Regions from separate parts of the Herbiconiux aconitum genome, predicted to be linked through region 1. Evidence: predicted binding sites of a transcription regulator. Region 1 holds the regulator's gene; the other holds the start of a gene.
What was found. Region 1 encodes LexA, which represses DNA repair genes until DNA is damaged. Its sites were predicted from a motif close to TCGAACANNTGTTCGA; they were not measured.
Positions count from the first base shown of each region.

Region 2: imuA' (DnaE2-dependent mutagenesis accessory factor ImuA') is a predicted target of LexA. The motif match lies at 9,479-9,494, and genes of this name have one in related genera.

Region 1 is NZ_JANLCM010000002.1:1,629,737-1,641,373, reverse strand. It holds gene metE (5-methyltetrahydropteroyltriglutamate--homocysteine S-methyltransferase) at 1-2,318, shown strand, start outside; gene lexA (transcriptional repressor LexA) at 2,506-3,180, opposite strand; gene N1027_RS19220 (LysM peptidoglycan-binding domain-containing protein) at 3,426-3,773, shown strand; gene N1027_RS19215 (histidinol-phosphate transaminase) at 3,828-4,940, shown strand; gene hisB (imidazoleglycerol-phosphate dehydratase HisB) at 4,937-5,542, shown strand; gene hisH (imidazole glycerol phosphate synthase subunit HisH) at 5,556-6,203, shown strand; gene priA (bifunctional 1-(5-phosphoribosyl)-5-((5-phosphoribosylamino)methylideneamino)imidazole-4-carboxamide isomerase/phosphoribosylanthranilate isomerase PriA) at 6,257-7,003, shown strand; gene N1027_RS19195 (SseB family protein) at 6,996-7,787, shown strand; gene N1027_RS19190 (DUF1844 domain-containing protein) at 7,780-8,118, opposite strand; gene infC (translation initiation factor IF-3) at 8,377-8,949, shown strand; gene rpmI (50S ribosomal protein L35) at 8,977-9,171, shown strand; gene rplT (50S ribosomal protein L20) at 9,215-9,601, shown strand; gene N1027_RS19170 (TrmH family RNA methyltransferase) at 9,653-10,453, shown strand; gene N1027_RS19165 (amino acid ABC transporter ATP-binding protein) at 10,547-11,326, shown strand; gene N1027_RS19160 (glutamate ABC transporter substrate-binding protein) at 11,405-11,637, shown strand, end outside.
Region 2 is NZ_JANLCM010000002.1:755,552-767,188, reverse strand. It holds gene polA (DNA polymerase I) at 1-1,990, shown strand, start outside; gene N1027_RS15130 (dihydrofolate reductase family protein) at 2,022-2,642, opposite strand; gene N1027_RS15125 (SRPBCC family protein) at 2,642-3,148, opposite strand; gene N1027_RS15120 (ArsR/SmtB family transcription factor) at 3,152-3,493, opposite strand; gene N1027_RS15115 (error-prone DNA polymerase) at 3,542-6,976, opposite strand; gene N1027_RS15110 (DNA polymerase Y family protein) at 7,109-8,767, opposite strand; gene imuA' (DnaE2-dependent mutagenesis accessory factor ImuA') at 8,764-9,468, opposite strand; gene N1027_RS15100 (DUF885 domain-containing protein) at 9,594-11,330, shown strand; gene N1027_RS15095 (DUF4166 domain-containing protein) at 11,338-11,637, shown strand, end outside.

The DNA.
Region 1 (11,637 bases):
CCTCGTTCCCTGCCGGCACCATCCTCGGCTACCCGCGCATCGGCCGTCGCCGCGAACTCAAGAAGGCCGTCGAAGCCTTCTGGGCGGGATCGATCAGCGCCGAGCAACTCGAGCGCACGGCGGCGGGCCTTCGTTCCGCCACCCGCGAGCGGCTTGTCGAGCTCGGCCTCGGCCAGAGTGACTCGTCGATCCCCGAGAGCTTCTCCTACTACGACCAGGTGCTGGATGCGGCGGTGACGGTGGGCGCCGTGCCCTCCCGCTTCGCCGACCTGGTCGACGCCGACGGGCGGATCGACCTCGCGGGCTACTTCACGATCGCACGCGGCGAGGGATCCCGGGCACCGCTCGAGATGACCAAGTGGTTCGACAGCAACTACCACTACCTCGTGCCCGAGATCGGACCGGAGACGGCCTTCTCGCTGGCGAGCGAGCGCATCCTCGACGAGTTCCTCGAGGCGAAGGCCGAAGGCTACCTCACGCGGCCCTCGATCGTGGGGCCGGTGACCTTCCTGCTGCTGAGCAAAGCGAGCGACGACGCCCCCGAGGGCTACCAGCCGCTCGATCGCCTCGCCGACCTGCTCCCGGTCTACCAGGAGCTGCTGGCGACGCTGGCCGAGGCCGGCGCCGAGTGGGTGCAGCTCGACGAGTCCGGGCTCGTCAGTGAGAGCGTCGACGTGCCGCGCGCCGTGACACTGGCGGCGGTCGAGAGCGCCTACGCGACGTTGACCACGGGGGAGCGCCCGTCGATCTTCGTGGCCTCCGCTTACAACAGTCTCGACGACGCGCTGCCGGTGCTCGTCGCATCCGGAGTCGAAGCCATCGGGCTCGACCTGGTGCGCGGATCGCTGCCGAACGCACTCGACCCCGCGCTCGGGCACCTGGGCGAGACCGTGCTGGTGGGCGGCGTCATCGACGGCCACAACATCTGGCGGGGCGACCTGGCTGCCGCCTACGACAAGCTCGAGGCACTCGGCGCGCTGACCTTCAACGTCTCGGTGTCATCGTCGACTTCGCTCTTCCACCTGCCGCACGACGTCGAGGACGAGTCGAAGCTCGACCCGCGCCTCGCGAGCTGGCTGGCCTTCGCCGACCAGAAAGTGCAACAGATCGCGACGCTCGCCCATGGACTCAGCGGAGGGCGCGTGGTCATCGAAGAGGAGCTCGATCAGGCGACCGCGGCTCTGGCCGACCGCCTGGCCGCGCCGGGTGTGCGCGACGGTGACGTGCGGTTGCGCGAAGCGGCCCTCAGCGGAGGTGACTTCGAGCGCGACGCCTACGCCGCCCGACTCGAGGCCCAGGAAGCGGCGCTCGGTTTGCCCTTCCTTCCCACCACCACGATCGGGTCGTTCCCCCAGACCGGCGACATCCGCCGGGCCCGAGCGCGTCTCGTGAAGGGCGAGCTCTCACCCGACGACTACAGCGAGCTGATGCGCGACGAGATCCGTCGCGTGGTGGAGCTGCAGGAGGAGATCGGACTCGACGTGCTCGTGCACGGGGAGCCCGAGCGCAACGACATGGTGCAGTACTTCGCCGAGAACCTCGACGGGTTCGCGGTGACCGAGAACGGCTGGGTGCAGTCCTACGGCAGCCGCTGCACGCGACCGTCGATCCTCTGGGGCGACGTGTCGCGGCCCGCCCCGATCACGGTCGACTGGTCGGTGTTCACGCAGAGCCTCACGTCGAAGCCGGTCAAGGGCATGCTCACCGGACCGGTCACCATCCTCGCCTGGTCGTTCGTGCGCGACGATCAGCCGCTCGGTGAGACCGCACGCCAGGTCGCCTTCGCGCTGCGCGACGAGATCCACGACCTGGAAGCCGCGGGCATCCCCATCGTGCAGGTCGACGAGCCGGCGCTCCGCGAGCTGCTGCCGCTGAAGAAGCGCGACCAGAACGCCTACCTCGACTGGTCGGTGGGATCGTTCAAGCTGGCGACCGCGGGGGTGCGGGCCTCGACCCAGATCCACACCCACCTCTGTTACTCGGAGTTCGGTGTGGTGATCGACGCCATCCGCAAGCTGGACGCCGACGTCACCTCCATCGAGGCGGCCCGCTCGCGCATGGAGGTCGTGCAGGACATCGAGGCGAGCGGCTTCGACCACGGGGTGGGCCCGGGCGTCTACGACATCCACTCGCCCCGCGTGCCGTCGGTCGAGGAGGTCACCGAGCTGCTGGAGAAGGCGCTCGCGTCGATCCCGGAGCGCCAGGTGTGGGTGAACCCCGACTGCGGTCTCAAGACGCGTGGCTACGACGAGACCGTTGCATCATTGCGCAACGTCTTGGAGGCCACCCGCCTGGTGCGCGCTCGCGTGGGTGTCTAGCTGCCGTGGGGCCCGTGCTTCGCGCGGGCTCCACGGGCGTCGCCGGTCCCTGCCCGGCGCCGCGCGACATGTTCGCGAGCGGTCGCTGACGCGGCCGCGCGCTCACCCTGGGTCGTCCTGGAGCGGCCTGTCGCGTTCGATCTCGTGCTGATCCACTCGGTGAGGGACGAGACCGCGTGAGATGGGCTCAGACCGCGCGGAGAACGGCGACCACTTTGCCGAGGACGGTGGCGAAGTCGCCGAGGATGGGCTCGAAGTTGCTGTTGCGGGGGAGCAGCCAGGTGTGACCGTCGCGCTGGCGGAAGACCTTGACCGTGGCCTCCTCGTCGAGCATGGCGGCCACGATGTCGCCGTTCTCTGCCGTGTTCTGCTGACGGATGACCACCCAGTCGCCGTCGCAGATCGCCGCGTCGATCATCGATTCGCCGACCACCTTCAACATGAAGAGGTCGCCGTTGCCGACGAGCTGGCGGGGGAGGGGGAAGACCTCGTCGACCTGCTGCTCGGCGGTGATCGGGATGCCTGCCGCGATGCGGCCGACCAGCGGCACGAGCGTCGCGTCGCCCACGGGTGGGGCGGAGTCGATGTCGGGGGTCTGATTCGCATCCGACCCCGGAACGTCGATCAGCACCTCCATCGCGCGCGGCCGGTTGGGATCGCGCCGGAGGTAACCGCTCAGCTCGAGCTGATTCAACTGATGCGTGACGCTCGACAGGGAGGAGAGCCCGACGGCGTCGCCGATCTCGCGCATGCTCGGCGGGTAGCCCCGCGCGATCACCGAGCGCTGGATGACGTCGAGGATGGCGAGCTGCTTGTCGCTCAGGCTCTTTCGCCGCCGGGTGCGGCCCGCATCGTTCGCCACGTCTACCTGCTTTCTGGTCGATCTGATCGCCTTCACCGCATCAATGTCGGTGGCTGGTGATTGAGTTCTCCTGTTGGTCGAAACTGTATCCGAGAACTGCTCGAAAACGTACATGAATTCGAGTGTGTCGCTGATTCTCGAAGACATTTCGACTTGACGACACGAAAAATCGAATATACATTCGGAACATAACTTCGCACCGGCGCTCCCGGCCGAGCGCCGGTGCGAATCCCTCAGGAGGAATCATGAGCTACGCAGCACCTCTCGGAACCGCACACGCCACTCGGCTGCGCATCACGTCCCGTGGTCGCAAAGTTCTCGCTGTGGTGATCGCTCTTCCCGCCATCACCGTGCTCGGCCTGCTCGCGATGTTCAGCGGTGGGTCCGCCATCGCCACGGGCAGCGCCGGATCGGCTGATTTCGACTACCTGACGGTCCAGGCCGGGCAGAGCCTCTGGGGCATCGCCGAGACGATCGCGCCGGATGCCGACCCGCGCGACGTGATCGCCGAGATCATGAGCCTCAACCAGCTGCACGAGTCCTCGGTGCAGCCGGGCCAGCGCATCGCCGTTCCGGTCGATTTGGCGAACTGATCCGTCAAGGTCGACGGGGCGAGTCGGCCGACCTCGGGCGGTAGAATTCCTCGGGTGACTTCACTCGATGATCTGCCCATTCGAGACGACCTCCGCGGTCTCAGCCCCTACGGCGCTCCGCACCTGCACCTGCCGGTGGAACTGAACGTCAACGAGAACACCCATCCGATTCCCGAAGACGTGGCGCGCGACATCATCGAGTCCATCGCCCGCGAGCTGCTCACCGTCAACCGCTACCCCGACCGCGAGTTCACCGCTCTGCGCGACTCGCTCGCCGGCTACCTCGGTGCCGGCCTCACGCGCGACAACATCTGGGCCGCCAACGGTTCCAACGAAGTGCTGCAGCAGATCCTGATGGCCTTCGGCGGGCCCGGCCGTTCGGTGCTCGGCTTCCCGCCCACCTACTCCATGCACTCGATCATCGCCGCCGCCACCGGCACCCGCTGGATCGCGGGGGAGCGCGACGAGGGCTTCGAGATCTCGCCCGAGACCGCGGTCGACTGGATCGAGCGCACGAATCCCGACATCGTCTTCTTCTGCTCGCCGAATAATCCCACGGGAACCGCGCTCGGTCTCGATACGATCGCGGCGGCATACGACGCGACCGACGGCATCGTGGTGGTCGACGAGGCCTACGCCGAGTTCACGCCGAGCGACGAACCGGATGCACTGAGCCTGCTCGAGGGGCGGCCGCGTCTCATCGTCTCCCGCACCATGAGCAAAGCCTTCGCCTTCGCCGGTGCCCGCCTCGGCTACCTCGCGGCCGACCCGGCGGTGACGGATGCCCTGCGTCTTGTGCGCCTGCCCTACCACCTCTCCGCACTCACCCAGGCGGCGGCCGTTGCCGCCCTGGCCCACGCCCCCGAGATGCTCGCGATGGTCGACGACATCAAGGCCCAGCGCGACCGCATCATCGAGGGCCTCAGCGCGCTGGGCTACTCACCGTGGCCGAGCGCCTCGAACTTCGTGCTGTTCGGCGGGGTCGACGACCCGGAGTGGCTGTTCGACCGGCTGATCGAGCGGGGCATCATCATCCGCAACCTCAGCATCCCGGGTCACCTGCGGGTGAGCGCGGGCACACAGGCCGAGACCACAGCGTTCCTCGACGCCATGCGCGAACTGACGGCGGAGAGTGTCGAACGGCCTCTCGGTAGGATCGTGCCATGACTGAACCCCGCACCGCCCACCTCCAGCGGGAGACGAGCGAGTCGTCGATCGACCTCACCCTCGACCTCGACGGAACCGGCGTCTCCGACATCCAGACGTCGGTGCCGTTCTACGACCACCTGCTCACGGCGTTCGCGAAACACTCCCTCACCGACCTCACTGTGCGGGCGAAAGGCGACATCGAGATCGACGTGCACCACACGGTCGAAGACGTCGGGATCGTGCTGGGTCAGGCCATCCGTCAGGCGCTGGGCGAGAAGACGGGCATCTCGCGCTTCGGCGACGCTCTCGTGCCGCTCGACGAGGCGCTCGTGCAGGCCGTGGTCGACATCTCGGGCCGCCCTTACCTCGTGCACTCGGGGGAGCCGGCCGGGTTCGAGTTCCACCTCATCGGCGGCCACTTCACGGGCGCCATGGTGCGTCACGTCTTCGAGGCCATCACCTTCAACGCCGGGCTCACGGTGCACCTCACCGTGCTCGGCGGCCGTGATCCGCACCACATCGCCGAGGCCGAGTTCAAGGCGTTCGCGCGGGCGTTCCGCCAGGCGAAGGCGCTCGATCCGCTCGTGAGCGGCGTGCCGTCGACCAAGGGCGCCCTGTGATCCGGATGCGCGCATGAGCGACCCGCAGCGCCGTCCGTCGGTCGTCGTTCTCGACTACGGCAGCGGCAACATCCACTCCGCCGCCAAAGCACTCGAGCGTGCCGGCGCCGACGTGACCGTCACGGCCGATCGCGCGACTGCGCTGGAGGCCGACGGGTTGGTCGTGCCGGGCGTCGGCGCGTTCAGCGCCGTGATGGAGCAGCTGAACGGCGTTCGCGGCGGCGAGATCATCGACAAGCGGCTCGCGGGTGGGAGACCGGTGCTCGGCATCTGCGTCGGCATGCAGGTGATGTTCGCCGACGGCATCGAGCGGGGCGTCGACACGGAGGGCCTCGCCGAGTGGCCCGGCACCGTGAAACGGCTCGACGCCGAGGTGGTGCCGCACATGGGCTGGAACACCGTCGAGTCGCCGGCCGATTCGGTGCTGTTCGCGGGCATCCGGGATCAGCGCTTCTATTTCGTGCACTCCTACGCCGCGCAGGACTGGCACCTCACCCCCGACAAGACGCACCGCCCGCCGCTGGTCACCTGGGCCGAGCACGGCTCGCGCTTCGTGGCCGCGGTGGAGAACGGGCCGCTCTCGGCCACGCAGTTCCACCCGGAGAAGTCGGGAGACGCCGGCATCCGGTTGATGGCGAACTGGATCGGCACCCTGCGGTAGATTTCCCAGGGGCGTTTTCTGCGCCCGTTCCATACTTCCGAGGACACCCTGTGATGAGCGAGTTCAACAAAGCGCCCGGTCTCGTGCTGCTTCCGGCCGTCGACGTCGCCGACGGCAAAGCCGTGCGGCTGACCCAGGGCAGGGCCGGCACCGAGACCAACCATGGTGATCCGGTCGACGCGGCGGCGGACTGGATCGCGCAGGGTGCGGAGTGGATCCACCTCGTCGACCTCGACGCGGCGTTCGGGCGCGGCAGCAACCTCGGCATCATCAAGAAGGTCATCCGCCAGGCCCGAGGGGTCAACGTCGAGGTCTCGGGCGGCATCCGCGACGACGAGAGCCTCGAGACGGCGCTCGAATCCGGGGCGAAGCGCATCAACCTCGGCACCGCCGCCCTCGAGAACCCCGAGTGGGCCGCCAACGTCATCGCCCGCTACGGCGACGCGATCGCCGTCGGCCTCGACGTGCGCGGCACGACGCTCGCGGCCCGCGGCTGGACCCAAGACGGTGGTGACCTCTGGCAGGTCATGGACCGTCTCGAAGAGGCCGGCTGCGCGCGATACGTCGTGACCGACGTCACGAAAGACGGCACGCTGAAGGGCCCGAACGTCGAGCTGCTGCGCCAGGTGATGGAGCGCACCTCGCGCCCCGTCATCGCTTCGGGGGGCATCTCGAGTCTCGACGACATCGCCGAGTTGCGCGCACTCGTGCCGCTCGGTCTCGAGGGCGCGATCGTGGGTCGCGCGCTCTACTCCGGAGCCTTCACGCTGGCCCAGGCACTGGACGTGGCGTCTGACTGAGCACGGGCATCCGTCGCCCGGGCCCGGCGACTCCGCGGGCCAGCCGTGGAAGGGTCGGCACTTCGAGTCGCACGGCAGTGAGAACGACGACGGCAGCGCTCCCGAGGAGCTGATCGCCGCCATCCAACGTTTCCGTGACGACCGCGACAACGATGGCGCGAGTCAGTCCGATGTCGTCGACGCCCTCCGGGGCGTTCGCCTCCTGGTGCCGCTGGTCGCCCATGCGGGCGACGAGGGGGTGACGGATGCCGGCCTCCGCGTCGACAAGACGCAGGAGCTCTCCCTCGTCACGGTGAGCGGCCCCGACGGCCGCCGCGTGCTGCCCGCCTTCACGTCGGTGGAAGCGCTGGCGGTCTGGAACCCGACGGCGCGCCCCATCCCGGTCGCGGCCCGCCGAGCAGCCCTGGCGGCGGCGGCGGAGGACACCGAGCTCATCGTCATCGATCCGGGCTCGCCGACCGAGTTCGCACTGCGGCGCCCAGCCGTCTGGGCGATCGCGCAGGATCTGCCCTGGCAAGCGCCCACGGCCGACCCCGCGGTCGCTGCCGCGTTCGAGCGTTCGATCTCCGGCGAACCCGCAATCGCCGCCTTCCGGCTGGTGGCGGGTGATCCGGATGCGCGGCTGAGCGGTCGTGAACTCGTCGTGCTGCTCGCCCTGCTGCCCGGCCTCGATCAGGCGGCGCTCGGTGCCCTGGTCGGCCGGCTGCAGGATGCGTGGGCGCAGGATGCGACTATCGCCGAGCGCGTCGATTCGCTCGGTGTGAAGCTGACCGCCGTCAGCTGACCGGACCGGTGTACTTCTCGCCCGGTCCCTCGCCCACCGGGTCCTGAATGGGCGACGCCTCGCGGAACGCCAGCTGCAGCGAACGCAGCCCGTCACGCAGGCTGCGGGCGTGCTGGTCTCCGAGGAACGGGGCGGATGCGGTCACGAGTCCCGCCAGGGCCGTGATGAGCTTGCGCGCCTCATCGAGGTCGGTCTCCACATCGGGGTCGTCGGAGAGCCCGCACTTCACGGCGGCCGCGCTCATCAGGTGCACCGCCGTGGTGGTGATGACCTCGATCGCGGGCACCTCCGCGATGTCCCGGATCGCGCTGGCATCATGGAAATCGCTCATCGCGAGACATCCTTACTGTTTCGACGAGTCTCTGCTAGACTCTCTGAGGCTCTGGGACCTTTGGTCTCAGTACGAAAGTGGAGAATCTCCCACCCGCGCATACCGCTTCATTAGGTTACCGGGTCAAAGCACCGTGTTTTTGTCGCCCAGCAGTACGAGGGCGCGCACGCGGGATTCCTTGCTTTCGTGACAACGAACGAAACTAAGGAGTAACGCATCAGCGATCCCCGTACAAACGACCGTATTCGAGTCCCCGAGGTGCGCCTCGTGGGCCCAGGCGGCGAGCAGGTCGGCGTCGTCAGTATCGACGTCGCCCTTCGGCTTGCCCAGGAAGCAGATCTCGACCTCGTCGAGGTCGCGCCCAATTCCAAGCCTCCGGTCGCGAAGATCATGGACTACGGAAAGTTCAAGTACGAAGCCGCGCAGAAGGCCAAGGAAGCCCGTCGCAACCAGGCGAACACCATCCTCAAAGAGGTGCGGTTCCGTCTGAAGATCGACGTCCACGACTACGAGACCAAGCGCAAGCGCGCCGAAGGGTTCCTCAAGGCTGGCGACAAGGTCAAGGCGATGATCCTCTTCCGCGGCCGTGAGCAGTCCCGCCCCGACCAGGGTGTGCGCCTGTTGCAGCGCTTTGCCGAAGACGTGGCCGAGTTCGGCACCGTCGAGTCGAGCCCCACGATCGATGGCCGCAACATGGTCATGGTCATCGGCCCGCTGAAGAACAAGTCCGAGGCCAAGGCCGAGGCGAACGCCAAGCGCGACGCCACCAAGGCCCGTAACCACGAAGCAGCCCCGGCTGAACAGACCACTCCGGCCGAACCGGCCGAGTAACCGAGCCAGAACACACAAGGAGAACCAATGCCCAAGATGAAGACCCACTCCGGGTCCAAGAAGCGTTTCAAGGTCACCGGAAGCGGCAAGATCATGAAGCAGCAGGCCGGTATGCGCCACAACCTGGAGGTCAAGGCCCCGGGGCGCAAGGCTCGCCTGAACAAAGACCAGGTGCTGTCGAAGGCCGACACCAAGGTTGCCAAGAAGCTTCTCGGCCTGTAGTCACCGACTGCCGCCGACCAGAGACCAGAAGGAATAAAGAACAATGGCAAGAGTAAAGAGGGCCGTCAACGCCCACAAGAAGCGTCGCGTCATCCTCGAGCGCGCAGAGGGCTACCGCGGTCAGCGGTCGCGCCTCTACCGCAAGGCCAAGGAGCAGGTCACCCACTCCCTCGTCTACTCCTACCGTGACCGCCGTGCGCGCAAGGGCGACTTCCGCCGTCTGTGGATCCAGCGCATCAACGCTGCGTCGCGTCTGAACGGCCTGACCTACAACCGCTTCATCCAGGGCCTCGCTCTGGCGGGCATCGAGGTCGACCGCCGCATCCTCGCGGAGCTGGCCGTCAACGAGCCGGCGACCTTCGCCGCTTTGGTCGAGAGCGCGAAGTCGGCTCTGCCGGCTGACACCTCTGCGCCGAAGAGCGCTGCGTAGTCAGAATCCTTCACGAACCTCACCACGAGAACTGAAAAAAGAGAGCGCCACATGCTTGACAATCCGCGATCACCGCGCGTTCGGGCAGTGGCGAAACTCGCCAAGAAGGGAGCCCGGTCCGAGACCGGGCTCTTTCTCTTGGAGGGGCCGCAGGCCGTTTCCGAGGCACTGACCTTCAGCCCTCACCTGCTCGTCGAGCTCTTCGCGACCCCCACCGCTCTCGAGCGCTACACCGAGATCGCTCAGGCCGCGGAGTCCGCCGGCATCAACGTCGAGTTCGTCACCGAGCAGGTGCTCGACGCCATGGCCGACACGGTCACGCCTCAGGGCTTCGTCGCGGTCTGCAAGCAGTTCCCCACGGCCGTGAAAGACATCTTCTCCGCGGGCCCGCGGCTGATCGCCATCCTCGAAGAGGTGCGCGACCCCGGCAACGCGGGCACCATCATCCGGGCGGCGGATGCGGCGGGTGCGGATGCCGTCATCCTCACCGGCCGCTCCGTCGACCTGTACAACCCGAAGGTCGTGCGCTCCACCACCGGGTCGTTGTTCCACCTGCCGGTCGCCATGGAGGCGACTCTGGCCGACGTCGTGGAGCGCGCCCGTGAGGCGGGCCTCCAGACGCTCGCCGCCGACATCAAGGGCGACGACCTGCTCGACGTGCGCACCGCCGGACTCCTCGGCAACCCCACCGCGTGGGTGTTCGGCAACGAGGCGAGAGGGCTCGCAGACGAACAGCTCACCCTGGTCGATCGCGCCGTCTCGCTGCCCATCTACGGCCAGGCGGAATCGTTGAATCTCGCCACGGCGGCATCCGTCTGTCTGTACGAAAGTGCCTTCGCACTGCGCTCCTGAACCGCCCGATCCGTGCCGCTCGTGTTTCGCTTCGGTTACAGTCGTCGATTACTCGTTGCTGAGCCTGGAACGGGTGTGGTTGGGTAAGGCATCATGGATGCGCACACCACCCCCGTTCGAGGGACAGGGGGTGCTGCCGATCCCCTCGTCGTCATCGATCACGTCGACAAGCACTTCGGCGATCTCCACGTCCTGAAAGACATCGACACCACGGTCGCCCGCGGCGAAGTGGTGGTCGTCATCGGCCCCTCGGGCTCCGGCAAGTCGACGCTGTGCCGAGCCATCAACCGGCTCGAGACCATCGACTCGGGCACGATCTCCATCGACGGCATCGCGCTCCCGAACGAGGGCCGCGAGCTGGCCACGTTGCGGGCCGATGTCGGAATGGTGTTCCAGTCGTTCAACCTCTTCGCCCACAAGACGGTGCTCGAGAACGTGACCCTCGCGCCGATGAAGGTGCGCAAGCTCTCGAAGAAGGCTGCCGAGGAGCGCGGGATGGCCTTGCTCGAGCGGGTGGGCGTGGCCGATCAGGCGCAGAAGCTCCCGGCGCAGCTCTCCGGTGGTCAGCAGCAGCGCGTGGCCATCGCCCGGTCGCTCGCGATGGAGCCGAAACTCATCCTGCTCGACGAGCCGACCAGCGCTCTCGACCCGGAGATGATCAACGAGGTGCTCGACGTGATGGTCGGTCTCGCCAAAGACGGCATGACCATGATCGTCGTCACCCACGAGATGGGCTTCGCCCGCAAGGCGGCTGATCGGGTGATCTTCATGGCCGACGGCCGCATCGAAGAAGAAGCCTCGCCCGAGGAGTTCTTCGGCGCCCCCAAGTCACCGAGAGCGAAAGACTTCCTCTCGAAGATCCTCGCCCACTAGGCGGGAACACCCCCGCGCACAGCCGTTGCGGGGAATGCACGTAGCACCAGCTGAACAGCACGAAGAGAGGTACGAACCATGAGGCACACGAAGCTGTCGTTCTTCGCACTCGCCGCGGCCACCGCGGTCGTTCTGACCGGATGTGCGGGGTCGACCGATCCCGCCACCGAGGACTCCATATCCACCCCCGAACCAGCGCCGAGCTTCGCCGAAGGGTCGACGATGGCAGCGCTGGCCGACGCAGGCACCATCACGATCGGCACCAAGTTCGACCAGCCGCTGTTCGGTCTGCTCGGCCCTGACAACGTGCC
Region 2 (11,637 bases), 870 kb from region 1:
CGACGTCGAGCTCCCGGTCGGGCCCGCCGACCTCGCGCGCCAGCCGGTCGACGAGCAGCAGATGCGCGACGTCTTCGCGCGGCTGGAGTTCCGCACCTTGCTCGACCGCATCCTGAAGCTCGAGGGCATCGGGGGAGACTCCGAGGTGGGGCAGGCTGCCGCGGCGGCAGCAGCCGCGAAGGCCGAGAAGGCACCGGTGCCGGTGACTCTCCTCGACGAAGAGCTCGCGGCTTGGTTGGGTCGGCATTCCGGTGCCGCGTCGGTCTCGGCAACCGCATCGGGTCCAGCCCCAGACACCGCCTCTTCGCCCGCCGATCCGGCCGACCTCTCGGGCGCCGTTTCGGTGCAGGTCGAGACGCTCGACGGTTTCCCCATCGCGATCGGTCTCGCCACCCCACACGAGACGGTGTACCTGCCGTGGGTTCGAGACAGTGCTGACTTCGCGTCGTTCGAAGCGTGGCTCGCCGGGCCGAGCCCGAAGATCCTGTTCGATGCGAAGAAGCAGATCAAGTCGCTCCGCTCGGCCGGTCTGGCCTTCGATGGTCTGCTCTTCGACCCGGTGATCGCGGCGTGGTTGCTGAAGCCGGATTCGAGCGCCGACCGCTCGCTCGCCCAGCTCGTCGACCGGCACCTGCTCGAGACGCTGCCGACTCCCGATCCGAATCAGCTCGTGCCCGACTCCGACACGGTGGTCGGCCCCGCCGAGGAGGCCTGGTATGCCTGGCGGGTGGCGCAAGCGCTCTCCGCCATGCTCGACGACCGCACGCGCCGCGTGCTCACCGACATCGAGATGCCGACCCTTCTCGTGCTGGCTCAGGTCGAGCTCACGGGCGTGACCGTGAGCCACGACGAATTGGCGGCCCTCTCCGCCGAGCTCGGGGAGTCTGCCGGGCAGATCGCCTCCGACGCATTCGGCATCATCGGGCGCGAGATCAACCTCGGGTCGCCGAAACAGATCCAGGAGGTGCTCTTCGATCAACTCGACATGCCGAAGACGCGCGCCACGAAGACGGGCTATTCGACGGATGCCGGTGCTCTCGCCGATCTGCAGGCCACGAACCCGCATCCCTTCCTCGGGCTGCTGCTGGCGCACCGCGACGCCACCAAGCTGCGGCAGATCATCGAGTCGGTCGACAAGGCGATCGCGCCCGACAAGAGGGTGCACACCACGTACGTGCAGACCGGCTCGTCGACCGGGCGCATCTCCTCCACCGACCCGAACCTGCAGAACATCCCGGTTCGCACCGAGGAAGGCCGACGCATCCGTGCCGCCTTCCAGGTGGGTGAGGGCTACGAAACGCTGCTCACAGCCGATTACTCGCAGATCGAGATGCGCATCATGGCGCACCTCTCGGGCGATGCCGGGCTGATCGACGCCTTCCAGTCCGGTGAAGACCTGCACCGCTTCGTGGGAGCGCGCATCTTCGGGGTCGACCCGGCCGACGTGACATCGAACATGCGCACCAAGGTGAAGGCGATGTCGTACGGCCTCGCCTACGGGCTCTCGGCCTTCGGGCTGTCGAAGCAGCTGCGCATCGAGACCGCCGAGGCGAAGCAGCTGATGACCGACTACTTCGAGCGGTTCGGGGCCGTGCGCGAATATCTGCGAAACGTGGTGGTGCAGGCCAAGGTCGACGGTTTCACCGAGACGATCTTCGGCCGGCGTCGCCCCTTCGCGAACCTCAACAGCGCCAATCGCGTGCTCCGCGAGAACGACGAGCGGGCGGCGCTCAACGCGCCGATCCAAGGCACGGCGGCCGACATCATCAAGATCGCGATGATCGGTATCTCGGCCGATCTCTCCTCTCAGCAACTGTCGTCGAAGATGCTTCTGCAGGTGCACGATGAGCTCGTGTTCGATGTGGCGCCGGGGGAGTGGGATGCGCTGGCAGACATCGTGACCGCGCGCATGTCGTCGGCAGCGTCGCTCTCTGTGCCGCTCGAGGTGCAGGTGGGCCGCGGGCAGAACTGGAACGTCGCGGCGCACTAGACAGAAGCGGTGGTGGTGACCCTGCGCGCCCTCACCGTCGATGCACGGTGTAATGGAGATGGGTCGTGCTCGGCGACGGCTCTGCGCGCACCAGATCAAGAGCCACTTCGCCCGCGTGCACGCCGTCGAACAGGCGGATTCCCGACCCGAACAGCACGGGCGAGAGCGCGACATGGAACTCGTCGATCAAGGCCGCATTGAGATACTGCACGATCGTCTCTCCACCGCCCGCGATGCGGACGTCGTTCTCGCCGGCGGCCTCGCGGGCCTGATCGAGCGCTGACTCGATACCGTCGTTCACGAAGAAGAAGGTGGTTCCGCCCTGTCGTTCCCAGGGTTCCCGCTCCTCGTGGGTCACGACGAACACCGGCGTGTGGAACGGCGGATCCTCTGGCCACGCACCTTCGCCGGCGTCGAACATGCGCTTGCCCATCACGCTCGCTCCGGTGCGCTCGAACGTCTCGCGCACGATGTCGTTGTCGCGACCCTCCTCACCGCCCTCGCCGAGTTTCAGGTTCTCTCGGAAGAATCTCTGTCGAAAGACCCACCGCTGCAGCTCCATCCACTGCTGTCCCATCAATTCGTCGGGAGACTCTGGCGCGATGAACCCGTCGAGCGACATCGACACGCTGAAGAACACCTTCGCAGCCATCAGCCCGCCGCTCCGTCCCGAACGACCTCGGCGACGTAGGCGGCCAGGTTGCCCAGGGTCTGCTGACCGCCCTCGATCGCGCCGTGCTTCTCGATCGCCTCGTCACGCAGCTCTTTGGTGGCAAACACCGTGAGCATCTCGATCCGGGTCGTCTTTCCCTCCGGTGTGAACGTGAGCACCGACTCGAACGCATTCGGGTCGCCGCGGTACTCGCCATGGAGCATCTCGATCCGCTCCGGCGGAACGATCTCGATCCAGGAGATCCACTCGCTGTAGTCGGTGCCGTCGGGCCCGTGCATCACGAAGACCCATTCGCCTCCGACCCTGAACTCGAAGGATCGAGTGGTGGTGGTGAACCCCTCCGGCCCCCACCACTTCGACAGGTGCCGTACCTCGGTGAACGCCTCGAACACCAGCTCCCGTGGGGCGTCGATCAGTCGGGAGATCGCGATCTCGCGGTCGGCCGTCGCCGACCGCACCTCTGAATCGCGTCCAGTCGTATTCATCCGTTACTCCTCGTGCCTTTCTTGTTTGAGCTCCTGCACATAGGCGTCCAGGCGGTCGAAACTCTCGTTCCAGAATCGCTCGAACCCGCCGGTCCACTCGTGAACCGCTTTCAGTCCCCGCGCGTCCAGGTCGTACAGGCGCTGCTTTCCCGCCCGGCGGTCCCGCACCAGTCCGACCTCTCGGAGCACCCGCAGATGCTTCGACGCACCCGGCTGGGACATCCCCAACTCCTGGGACAGCTCGGTCACCGGTCGCTCACCGGTGCGCAGCAGCGCCAGAATCTGCCGACGCTGGGGCTCTGCGATCGCGTTGAAGACGTCCGACGTGGTCGCTGCTCGTGCCATGACAGCAACATATACCCATATCGGCAAGTGTTCAATCTTTGGACCGGGCTAGCGGAAGTCGCGTGAGGTGGTCTTCGCGCTGAGCAGCAACGGCTCGAAGCGATCCGCCACGATGTTGGTGACGCCCTCTTTCGATCTCTCGAGGATGCCGCGCACAATCAACGCAGGGGAGTCGCGGGCCACCCGGCGATGCCGCATCCAGACCCCGACGCTGCAGATGATGTTGAGGATGCCCGTCTCGTCTTCGAGGTTCATGAAGGTGATGCCGCTTGCCGTCGCGGGTCGCTGGCGGTGCGTCACCACCCCGGCGACCTCGATCCGGCGGCCGTTCTCAGCGGCGGCCAGCTCGGCCACCGAGAGCACGCCGCGGTGCCGCAGGTCGTCGCGGGCATGGGCGAGCGGATGGTCGTCGGGGGAGATGCCGGTGGCCCAGAGGTCGTAGACAACCTGCTCCTCGGCGCTCAGCATGGGAAGCAGTGGCGGCTGCACCGAGACGAAGGTGCCGGGGAGATATTCCGCTCGTTCCTGGGATGCGTTGCCTGCCTCCCACAGCGCTTCGCGCTTGGTCAAGCCAAGAGATTCGAAAGCACCGGCGGTAGCGAGGGCTTCCAGCTGAGCAGTGGTGAGACCCACGCGGCGGGCGAGGTCGGGCATGCCGAGGTAGGGGCCGTTCTGCTCGCGTTCGGCCACGATCCGCTCGGCCAGCTTCTCGCCGATCGACGTGACCTCGGCCAGTCCGAGTCGCACCGCGAGCTCCCCGTCGCGACGGTGTTCGAGCGTGCGATCGGGGGCTTCGCGGTTGAAGACCTTCGGCACCGGGGCAGCTGGATGCACGCATTCGGCGAGCCCGGTCTCGACGGTCTGCCCGGTCTCGGCCAGCAGCAACGGTTCGAGGCCGGCCTGCACCCCGGAACGCTGGATGTCGGGGCGCCGCACCTCGACACCGTGCCGCCGCGCATCCGCCGTCAACGTCTGCGGTGAGTAGAAGCCCATCGGCTGCGCCCGCAGCAGCGCCGCCAGGAACGCGGCGGGGTAGTGCAACTTGAACCACGAGCTCGCGTACACCAGCAGAGCGAAGCTCGTGGAGTGGCTCTCGGCGAAGCCGAAGTTCGCGAAAGCCTCGATGCGCTGATAGATGTCGTCGGCGAGTTCACCCGTGATGCCGTTGCCGGCCATCCCCTGGTAGAGCTTCGCTCGGAGCCGTGAGATCTTCTCCTGCCCGCGCTTGGAACCCATCGCCCGGCGCAGCAGATCGGCGTCGTCGGCATCGCACCCGCCGACCGCCATCGCCATCTGCATCAGCTGTTCCTGGAAGAGCGGCACCCCGAGGGTGCGCTCGAGCACGGGCTTGAGTTTCGGGTGCAGGTAGGTGACGGGTTCGAAGCCGAGCTTGCGGCGGATGTACGGGTGCACCGCCCCGCCCTGGATCGGCCCCGGTCGGATCAACGCGATCTCCACCACGAGGTCGTAGAACGCGCGCGGCTGCAGTCGGGGGAGCGTGCCCATCTGCGCCCGGCTCTCCACCTGGAAGACGCCGATCGAATCGGCTCGGCAGAGCATGTCGTAGACGCCCTCCTCCTCTTTGGGGATGCTGTCGAGATCCCACTCGCGGCCCGTCGACTCCTTCACGAGATCGAAGGTGTGCTGCAGCGCCGACAGCATCCCGAGACCCAGCAGGTCGAACTTGACGAGCCCCATCCAGGCGCAGTCGTCTTTGTCCCACTGCAGCACGGTGCGATCTTCCATGCGCGCGTTCTCGATCGGACACACCTCACCGACGGGGCGGTCGGTGAGCACCATGCCACCGGAGTGGATGCCGAGGTGCCGGGGGAAGCCGAGCACCTCGGTGGCCAACTCGATCACCTCCGCCGGGATGTCGTGATCGCCGCTCTCGACCATGGGGCCCCAGCGTTCGACCTGCTTCGACCAGGCGTCTTGCTGACCCGGGCTGTGACCGAGCGCCTTTGCCATGTCGCGCACGGCGAACTTCGGTCGGTACTGGATGACGTTGGCCACCTGCGCCGCGTTGCGTCGCCCGTACTTCGCGTAGACGTACTGGATCACCTCTTCGCGCCGGTCGGAATCGAAGTCGACGTCGATGTCGGGCTCTTCCTCGCGCATCGCCGAGAGGAAGCGCTCGAACGGCAGCAGACGGGCGATGGGGTCGACGGCGGTGATCTTCAGCACGTAGCAGACGGCTGAGTTCGCCGCCGAGCCACGCCCCTGGCAGAGGATGCCGAGCCGCCTGGCCTCGCGCACGATGTCGTAGACGATGAGGAAGTAGCCCGGAAAATCCTTGGTCTCGATCACCGCGAGTTCTTTCTCGAGCCGCGCCCAGATCTCGGGTCCGGCACCCGGGTAGCGGTCGGCGACGCCCTCGGCGACCAGCGCCCGGAGGTAAGACATCGGGGTGTGCCCCTCCGGCACCTCCTGTCGCGGCAGCTTCGGCTTGGCACGGCGCAGCTCGAAGGAGAGCTCGTCGGCGACCTCGACCGTGTGCTCGACCGCTCCCGGGTAGCGACCGAAACGCTGCGCCATTTCGGCGCCCGAGCGCAGGTGTGCCGCGGGTGCGGCGGGCAGCCAGCCGTCGAGTTCGTCGAGGCTGCGCCGGGCGCGCACCGCGGCCAGGGCTTCCGCGAGTCGGTGCCGGTCGGGAGTGGCGTAGTGCACGTTGCCGGTGGCGACGGAGGCGAGCCGCCGCTTCTGCGCCAGGGCGAACAGGGTGTCGTTGATGCTGCTGTCGAGGGGATCGCCCCGATCGCTCAGCTCGACCAGCACGTTCTCGCGACCGAAGAGCGCCTCGAGCCGGTCGAGTTCGCGCTCGGCGCCCTCGATGCCCTCTCTCGCGAGAGCCTGCCGCACCTGGCCTTTGCGGCAGCCGGAGAGCACCATCCAGTCGCCCCCGCTGTCGTGGGCGAGCTGCTCGAGCGAATAGAGCGGTTTGCCTTTCTCGGCCCCGGGGGCCAGCTGTGCCGTGGTGATGGCGCCGGCGAGTCGGTGGTAGCCGGCTTGCTGGCGGGCGAGAACGAGCAGGTGCGAGCCCTCGGGGTCGGCCATCCCGTTCTGCGGTGCGCTCAGCTCGAGCGAGAGCTCGGCGCCGAACATGGTTCTGACCTGGTGCATCTCGGCTGCTTCGGCGAAGCGGGCGAGACCGTAGAAGCCGTCGTGGTCGGTGAGAGCGAGCGCGTGCAACCGCATCCGTGCCGCCTCCTGCACCAGTTCTTCGGGCGAGGAAGCGCCGTCGAGAAAGCTGAAGTTGGAATGCGCGTGCAACTCGGCATAGGGCACGACGGCCTCGCCGCCACCGCTGTCGCCGACGGCGGCGACTCCGTCGTGCACCGCCTCTTCCAGGGGCGGTGGCACATAAGCGGGCCGCTTACGAGAATGTGTCTCCTCGTCTTCCATCGGGCTCCGGGGCCGCGTTCGCCCCGACATCTTCCGCTCCAGCTCCGACCACGTGATGGGCGGATTCTGCCACCCCATCAGCCACCCGCGATCCGCTGAAAAGCGGCGGCGTGTACGTCGCTTTTCAGCCCTGAGGGCGGCCAGGGGTGCGGGGGAGCAACTCGTCGCACCGTTCGCCGCAGTAGCAGCGGCGGCGAACCCAACAACAACTCAGTCATAGCGGGCCTCCGCATACCAGGAGCCTCGTTCGAGGGCGAGGAGCCAGGCGGTGCCGTCGGCGTCGACCACCTGGAAGCGGTCGAAACGGCGCCGCGCCGCGGAATCCCACCAGCGCTCGTACACCGGCCACGGACCCGCCCAGGCTTCGAGCGGCCGCAGCTGACGGCCACCGGCTTCAGAGGAGAAGAGGGCGGGTTCTGCCGTCAGCGCACCCCGGGCGGTGACCGCCACCTCCTGCTGCCCAGCGGCCAGCACCAGTACCGCCCGCGGCCGCTCGAACACCGTGGTGGGCAGCGGCGGCGGGACGCTCCCCGGCCAGGGCGCCTGCTCTTCGCTCCGCGCACCGCCGGCACCCGCAACACCCGCCGTGCGGTTCGGCATTCTTCCACCGCGGGCACGGCTTTTCGGAGAGCTGGGTGCAGTGGACTTCTGCTCGATGCGGTCGCCCCAAGGCACCAGGATCTGCCGTTCACGGGGCGATCGACCGCCCCCGATCGAGGCCGTCAGCACTCCCTCGTGCCCCACGATGCTCTGCACGCGGGAGAGGCCGTGGTGGATGCGCTCTTCGGAACCACTGCCCCAGAGCCCGGTCTCGTGCCGAGCACTGTGATCGACGGCCTCGGCGACGATGCGCACCCGGGCGATCGGCGACGAGAGCGCGCTCTCGATGGTGCTGCCGCCCTGCAGCTGCCAGCGCACCCGGTCGACCACATCACCGGCGCTGAACCACCGCGGGTGCAGCCAGCTGCGATCTCGTCGTTCACCGCGTTCGCTCGTGAGTTCGACCCGCAACGCGGTGCAGACGAAGCGGGCGGCCGCCAGATCTCCGATGAAGCGCTCCGCCGCCGCTCGCACTCCGAAGGCCACCTGATCGATACGGTCGAGCGGGGGCTCGAAATCGCTGAGGCTCTCGCGCACCTCGGGTGGGATGCGCGGCACCACCTGACTGCCGTCGAGTCCCGCCGCCCTGGTGTGGGCTCGTGCACCGGGCTCACCGAAGCGGGAACGCACGTCGGCCGCCGGCAGCTCGGCGAAATCGCCGAGCGAGCGGATGCCGAGCCGCCACAGCAGCGTCGTCAACTCGGGCTCGTCGAGCAACTGCAGGGGGAGACCGCGCAGAAACCCGGGTGAACCACCCTCCGGCACGATCCTGATCAGATCGACGCCGGGCAGCCGGGCCGCCTGGTCGGCCGCGAACATCCCGTCAGCCACTCCCACCCGGGCATCCGTCACCCCCAGCTCGGCGAAGCGTTCGAGAAAGGCCAGAGCCGCTGCATGCTCACCGCCGTAGAACCGTGCCGCACCGCGCACGGCCAGGGCGCAGCTGCCCGCGCGCACGATCTGCACGTTCGGACTCATCTCTTCGAGCGCGCTGATCATCGGCTCGAAGGCGCGGTCGACCCGCACCGGGTCGTAGGCGAAGTCGAGCAACTGCGGACTCCGAGCCTGCGCCTCGCGGAGCCGGAGCCCCCGCTTCACCCCGTCGGCACGCGCCGCAGCCGAGCAGGCGAGCACCAGCCCCTTCTCGATCACCGCGATGCTGCGCTCGGGCGACACACCTTCGGCCCCGATGGTCGCCACCACCGGCCAGTCGGGGCACCAGACCACCATCGTGCGCACTGGTGCCGCTCCGCTCCGCACCCCGATCATCCGCCCACCCCCTGCAGGAGGCGGGGCCGGGCGTCCAGCACCGGCCGGAACGACTCGTGCCGGTCGGGCAGCCACAGTCGCGCACGACGAGGCCGGCCCGAGCCCACCCGTGCCGTGGCAGTGACCAGCACCTGCCGCTCGGCGAGATGCCCGTGCCCCACACCGATGCCCGCCCATGAGCTCTCCGCTATGCGCAACGAGGCCTCGCTCTGCGGCCAGTCACCCAGCACGATCAACGTGACTCCGCGCTGCCGGATGCGGGCCTGCAGCCGCGCAATGGCCGAATCGGTGACCCGGCTGGGCGCCCGGGTCACCACCACCCCCACGACGTCGGCCATCGCCGCCGTGACGGTGAGCCACTCCTCGCCCGGATGCGGCACGAGCGCGAGCCGCTCGAGGTCGATGCCGAAGCGCGACGCCGCCTCGACCCCGAAATCGGGCAGCCCGACGACCCCGCACCAGACCCCGTCGGCCGAGGGCCCGGCCATCAGCGCCATCACCAGCGCGGTGGAGGACTCGACCGAGTACGCCGCGCCGGAACGCAGCGAGCCGCCGGGCAGCAACGCCTCGAGTGCCGGATGCGTTCGCACACTCCGGGTGTCGAGCTTGGTGGCTTGCATCTGCTGGATGCGCGACTGGAGCGCACGGATCTCCTCGCCCGCCGGAGCGGGGGAGGAGAGAGTGAGCGCGGCATCCGTCATGCCCTCATGTTCGAATATATGTTCGAATAAGTCAATCCGGTGATGCGGCCTGTGGAGAATCGGATTCTCTCCACAGCCTCGGCTGCTCATCGCCCGGTGTCGGCACCGTGCCCTAGGGTCGAAACATGACCAGCACGACAGTACCGACCCCCGCCGACACCCGACCTCCGACCGCGATCGATGCGATCGCCGAGCGCTGGGTCGACACCGTGGTGGAGCTCGAACCGGTGCTCGGCACCTACATCGGCCGGTCCGAGGTGAACGACCGCTACGGAGACCTCTCACCCGCGGGCCACGAGCGCTACATCGCCGCCGTGAAGTCGGTGCTCGCCGAACTCGACGCTGCAACGCCGGTCGACGAGGTCGACGAGGTCACCAAGACCGATCTGCGCAGCGAACTCGAACTCGCCGTGGCGAGCTCGGAGGCGGGCCTGCAGCTGCGCGACCTGAATGTGATCGACTCGCCCAGCCAGCACCTCCGCGAGGTCTACGACCTCATGCCCACCGCCACGGTCGACGACTGGTCGGTGGTCGCGAAGCGGCTCTCCGCGGTCGAGGAGGCGGTCGACGGCTACATCGTGACTCTCCGCGAGGGCATGCGCCGTGACACCGTCCCGGCTCGCCGCCAGGTGGTCGAGGTGCTCGCACAGGTGCGCAAGAACTCGGGCCCCGACAACTTCTTCACCGAGTTCGCGCAGGGCGCCCGGGTGATTGCCGAAACGGAGATCGAGGCCGAGACGGGTTCGGGTGGCGCCCCCACCGAACTGCCCGCGAGTCTCCGCGCCGACCTGGAGCGGGCTGCGCAGACCGCCGCCTCGGCCTATTCGAAGCTCGCCCAGTTCCTCGAGAACGAGCTGGCGCCGGTCGCCGGCACCCAGGATGCGGTGGGTCGCGAGCTCTACGCGCTGCAGTCGCGTCGTTTCCTCGGCGCCACGATCGATCTCGACGAGACCTACGAGTGGGGCATCGAGGAGCTCGGCCGCATGGTGCGCGAGCAGGAGGCGATCGCCGCGGAGATCAAGCCCGGGGCATCCGTCGCCGAGGCCATCGCTTTTCTCGACAGCGATCCGAGCCGGAAGCTCCAGGGCACGGATGCGCTGCAGGCCTGGATGCAGGCCACCAGCGACCGCGCGGTCGAAGAACTCGGAAAGACGCACTTCGACATCCCTGATGAGATTCGCGCCCTCGAGTGCATGATCGCGCCCACCCACGAGGGAGGCATCTACTACACCGGCCCCACCGACGACTTCTCGCGCCCCGGCCGCATGTGGTGGTCGGTGCCCGACGGCGTCACCGAGTTCGACACCTGGCGCGAACTCACCACGGTCTACCACGAGGGCGTTCCCGGTCACCATCTGCAGATCGGCCAGGCCGTCTACAACCGTGCCAAGCTCAACACCTGGCGGCGCCAGCTCGCCGGAACCAGTGGTCACGCCGAAGGTTGGGCGCTCTACGCCGAGCGCCTGATGGAAGAGCTGGGCTACCTCGACGACCCGGCCGACCGCCTTGGCATGCTCGACGGTCAGCGGATGCGCGCCGCCCGCGTCGTGCTCGACATCGGCGTGCACTTGCAGAAACCGCGGCTCACCGGCTCCGGGGTGTGGGATGCGGAGTATGCCCTCGAGTTCATGCGCCAGAACGTGAACATGAATGACGCGTTCATCCGCTTCGAGGTCAACCGCTACCTCGGTTGGCCCGGCCAGGCTCCTTCGTACAAGGTGGGCCAGCGCATCTGGGAAGAGTTGCGCGACACCCTACGCGCCCGCGAGAAGGAGGCCTTCTCGTCGAAGGAGTTCCACCGCAGGGCTCTCGACCTCGGCGGCGTGGGGCTCGACACCCTGCGCTCGGCCCTGCTGAAGTAGCTGCGGCGTGGTGCGGTCTCCTCGTTCTCCCTACGAACTCACCTCGGGCTCGGCGCTCGACGACCTGCATCCGGTGCTCCGCACGTACTTCGGTGCGATTCCCGCCGGAATGCGTGGCCACGGCAGTGGCGTCTTCGACGTCGTCGGCACGCCGCGCCTCTGGCTGCGTCCTGCCCTGGCGCTGTTGGCGCGACAGGGAATCCTCTTCCCGGTCTGGGAGCAGAACGTTCCCTTCACCGTCGTGAACGGCCCGCTGGTCGACCGCGACGGGCGAACCGCAGTCGTGGCGGTGCGCCACTTCCACTTC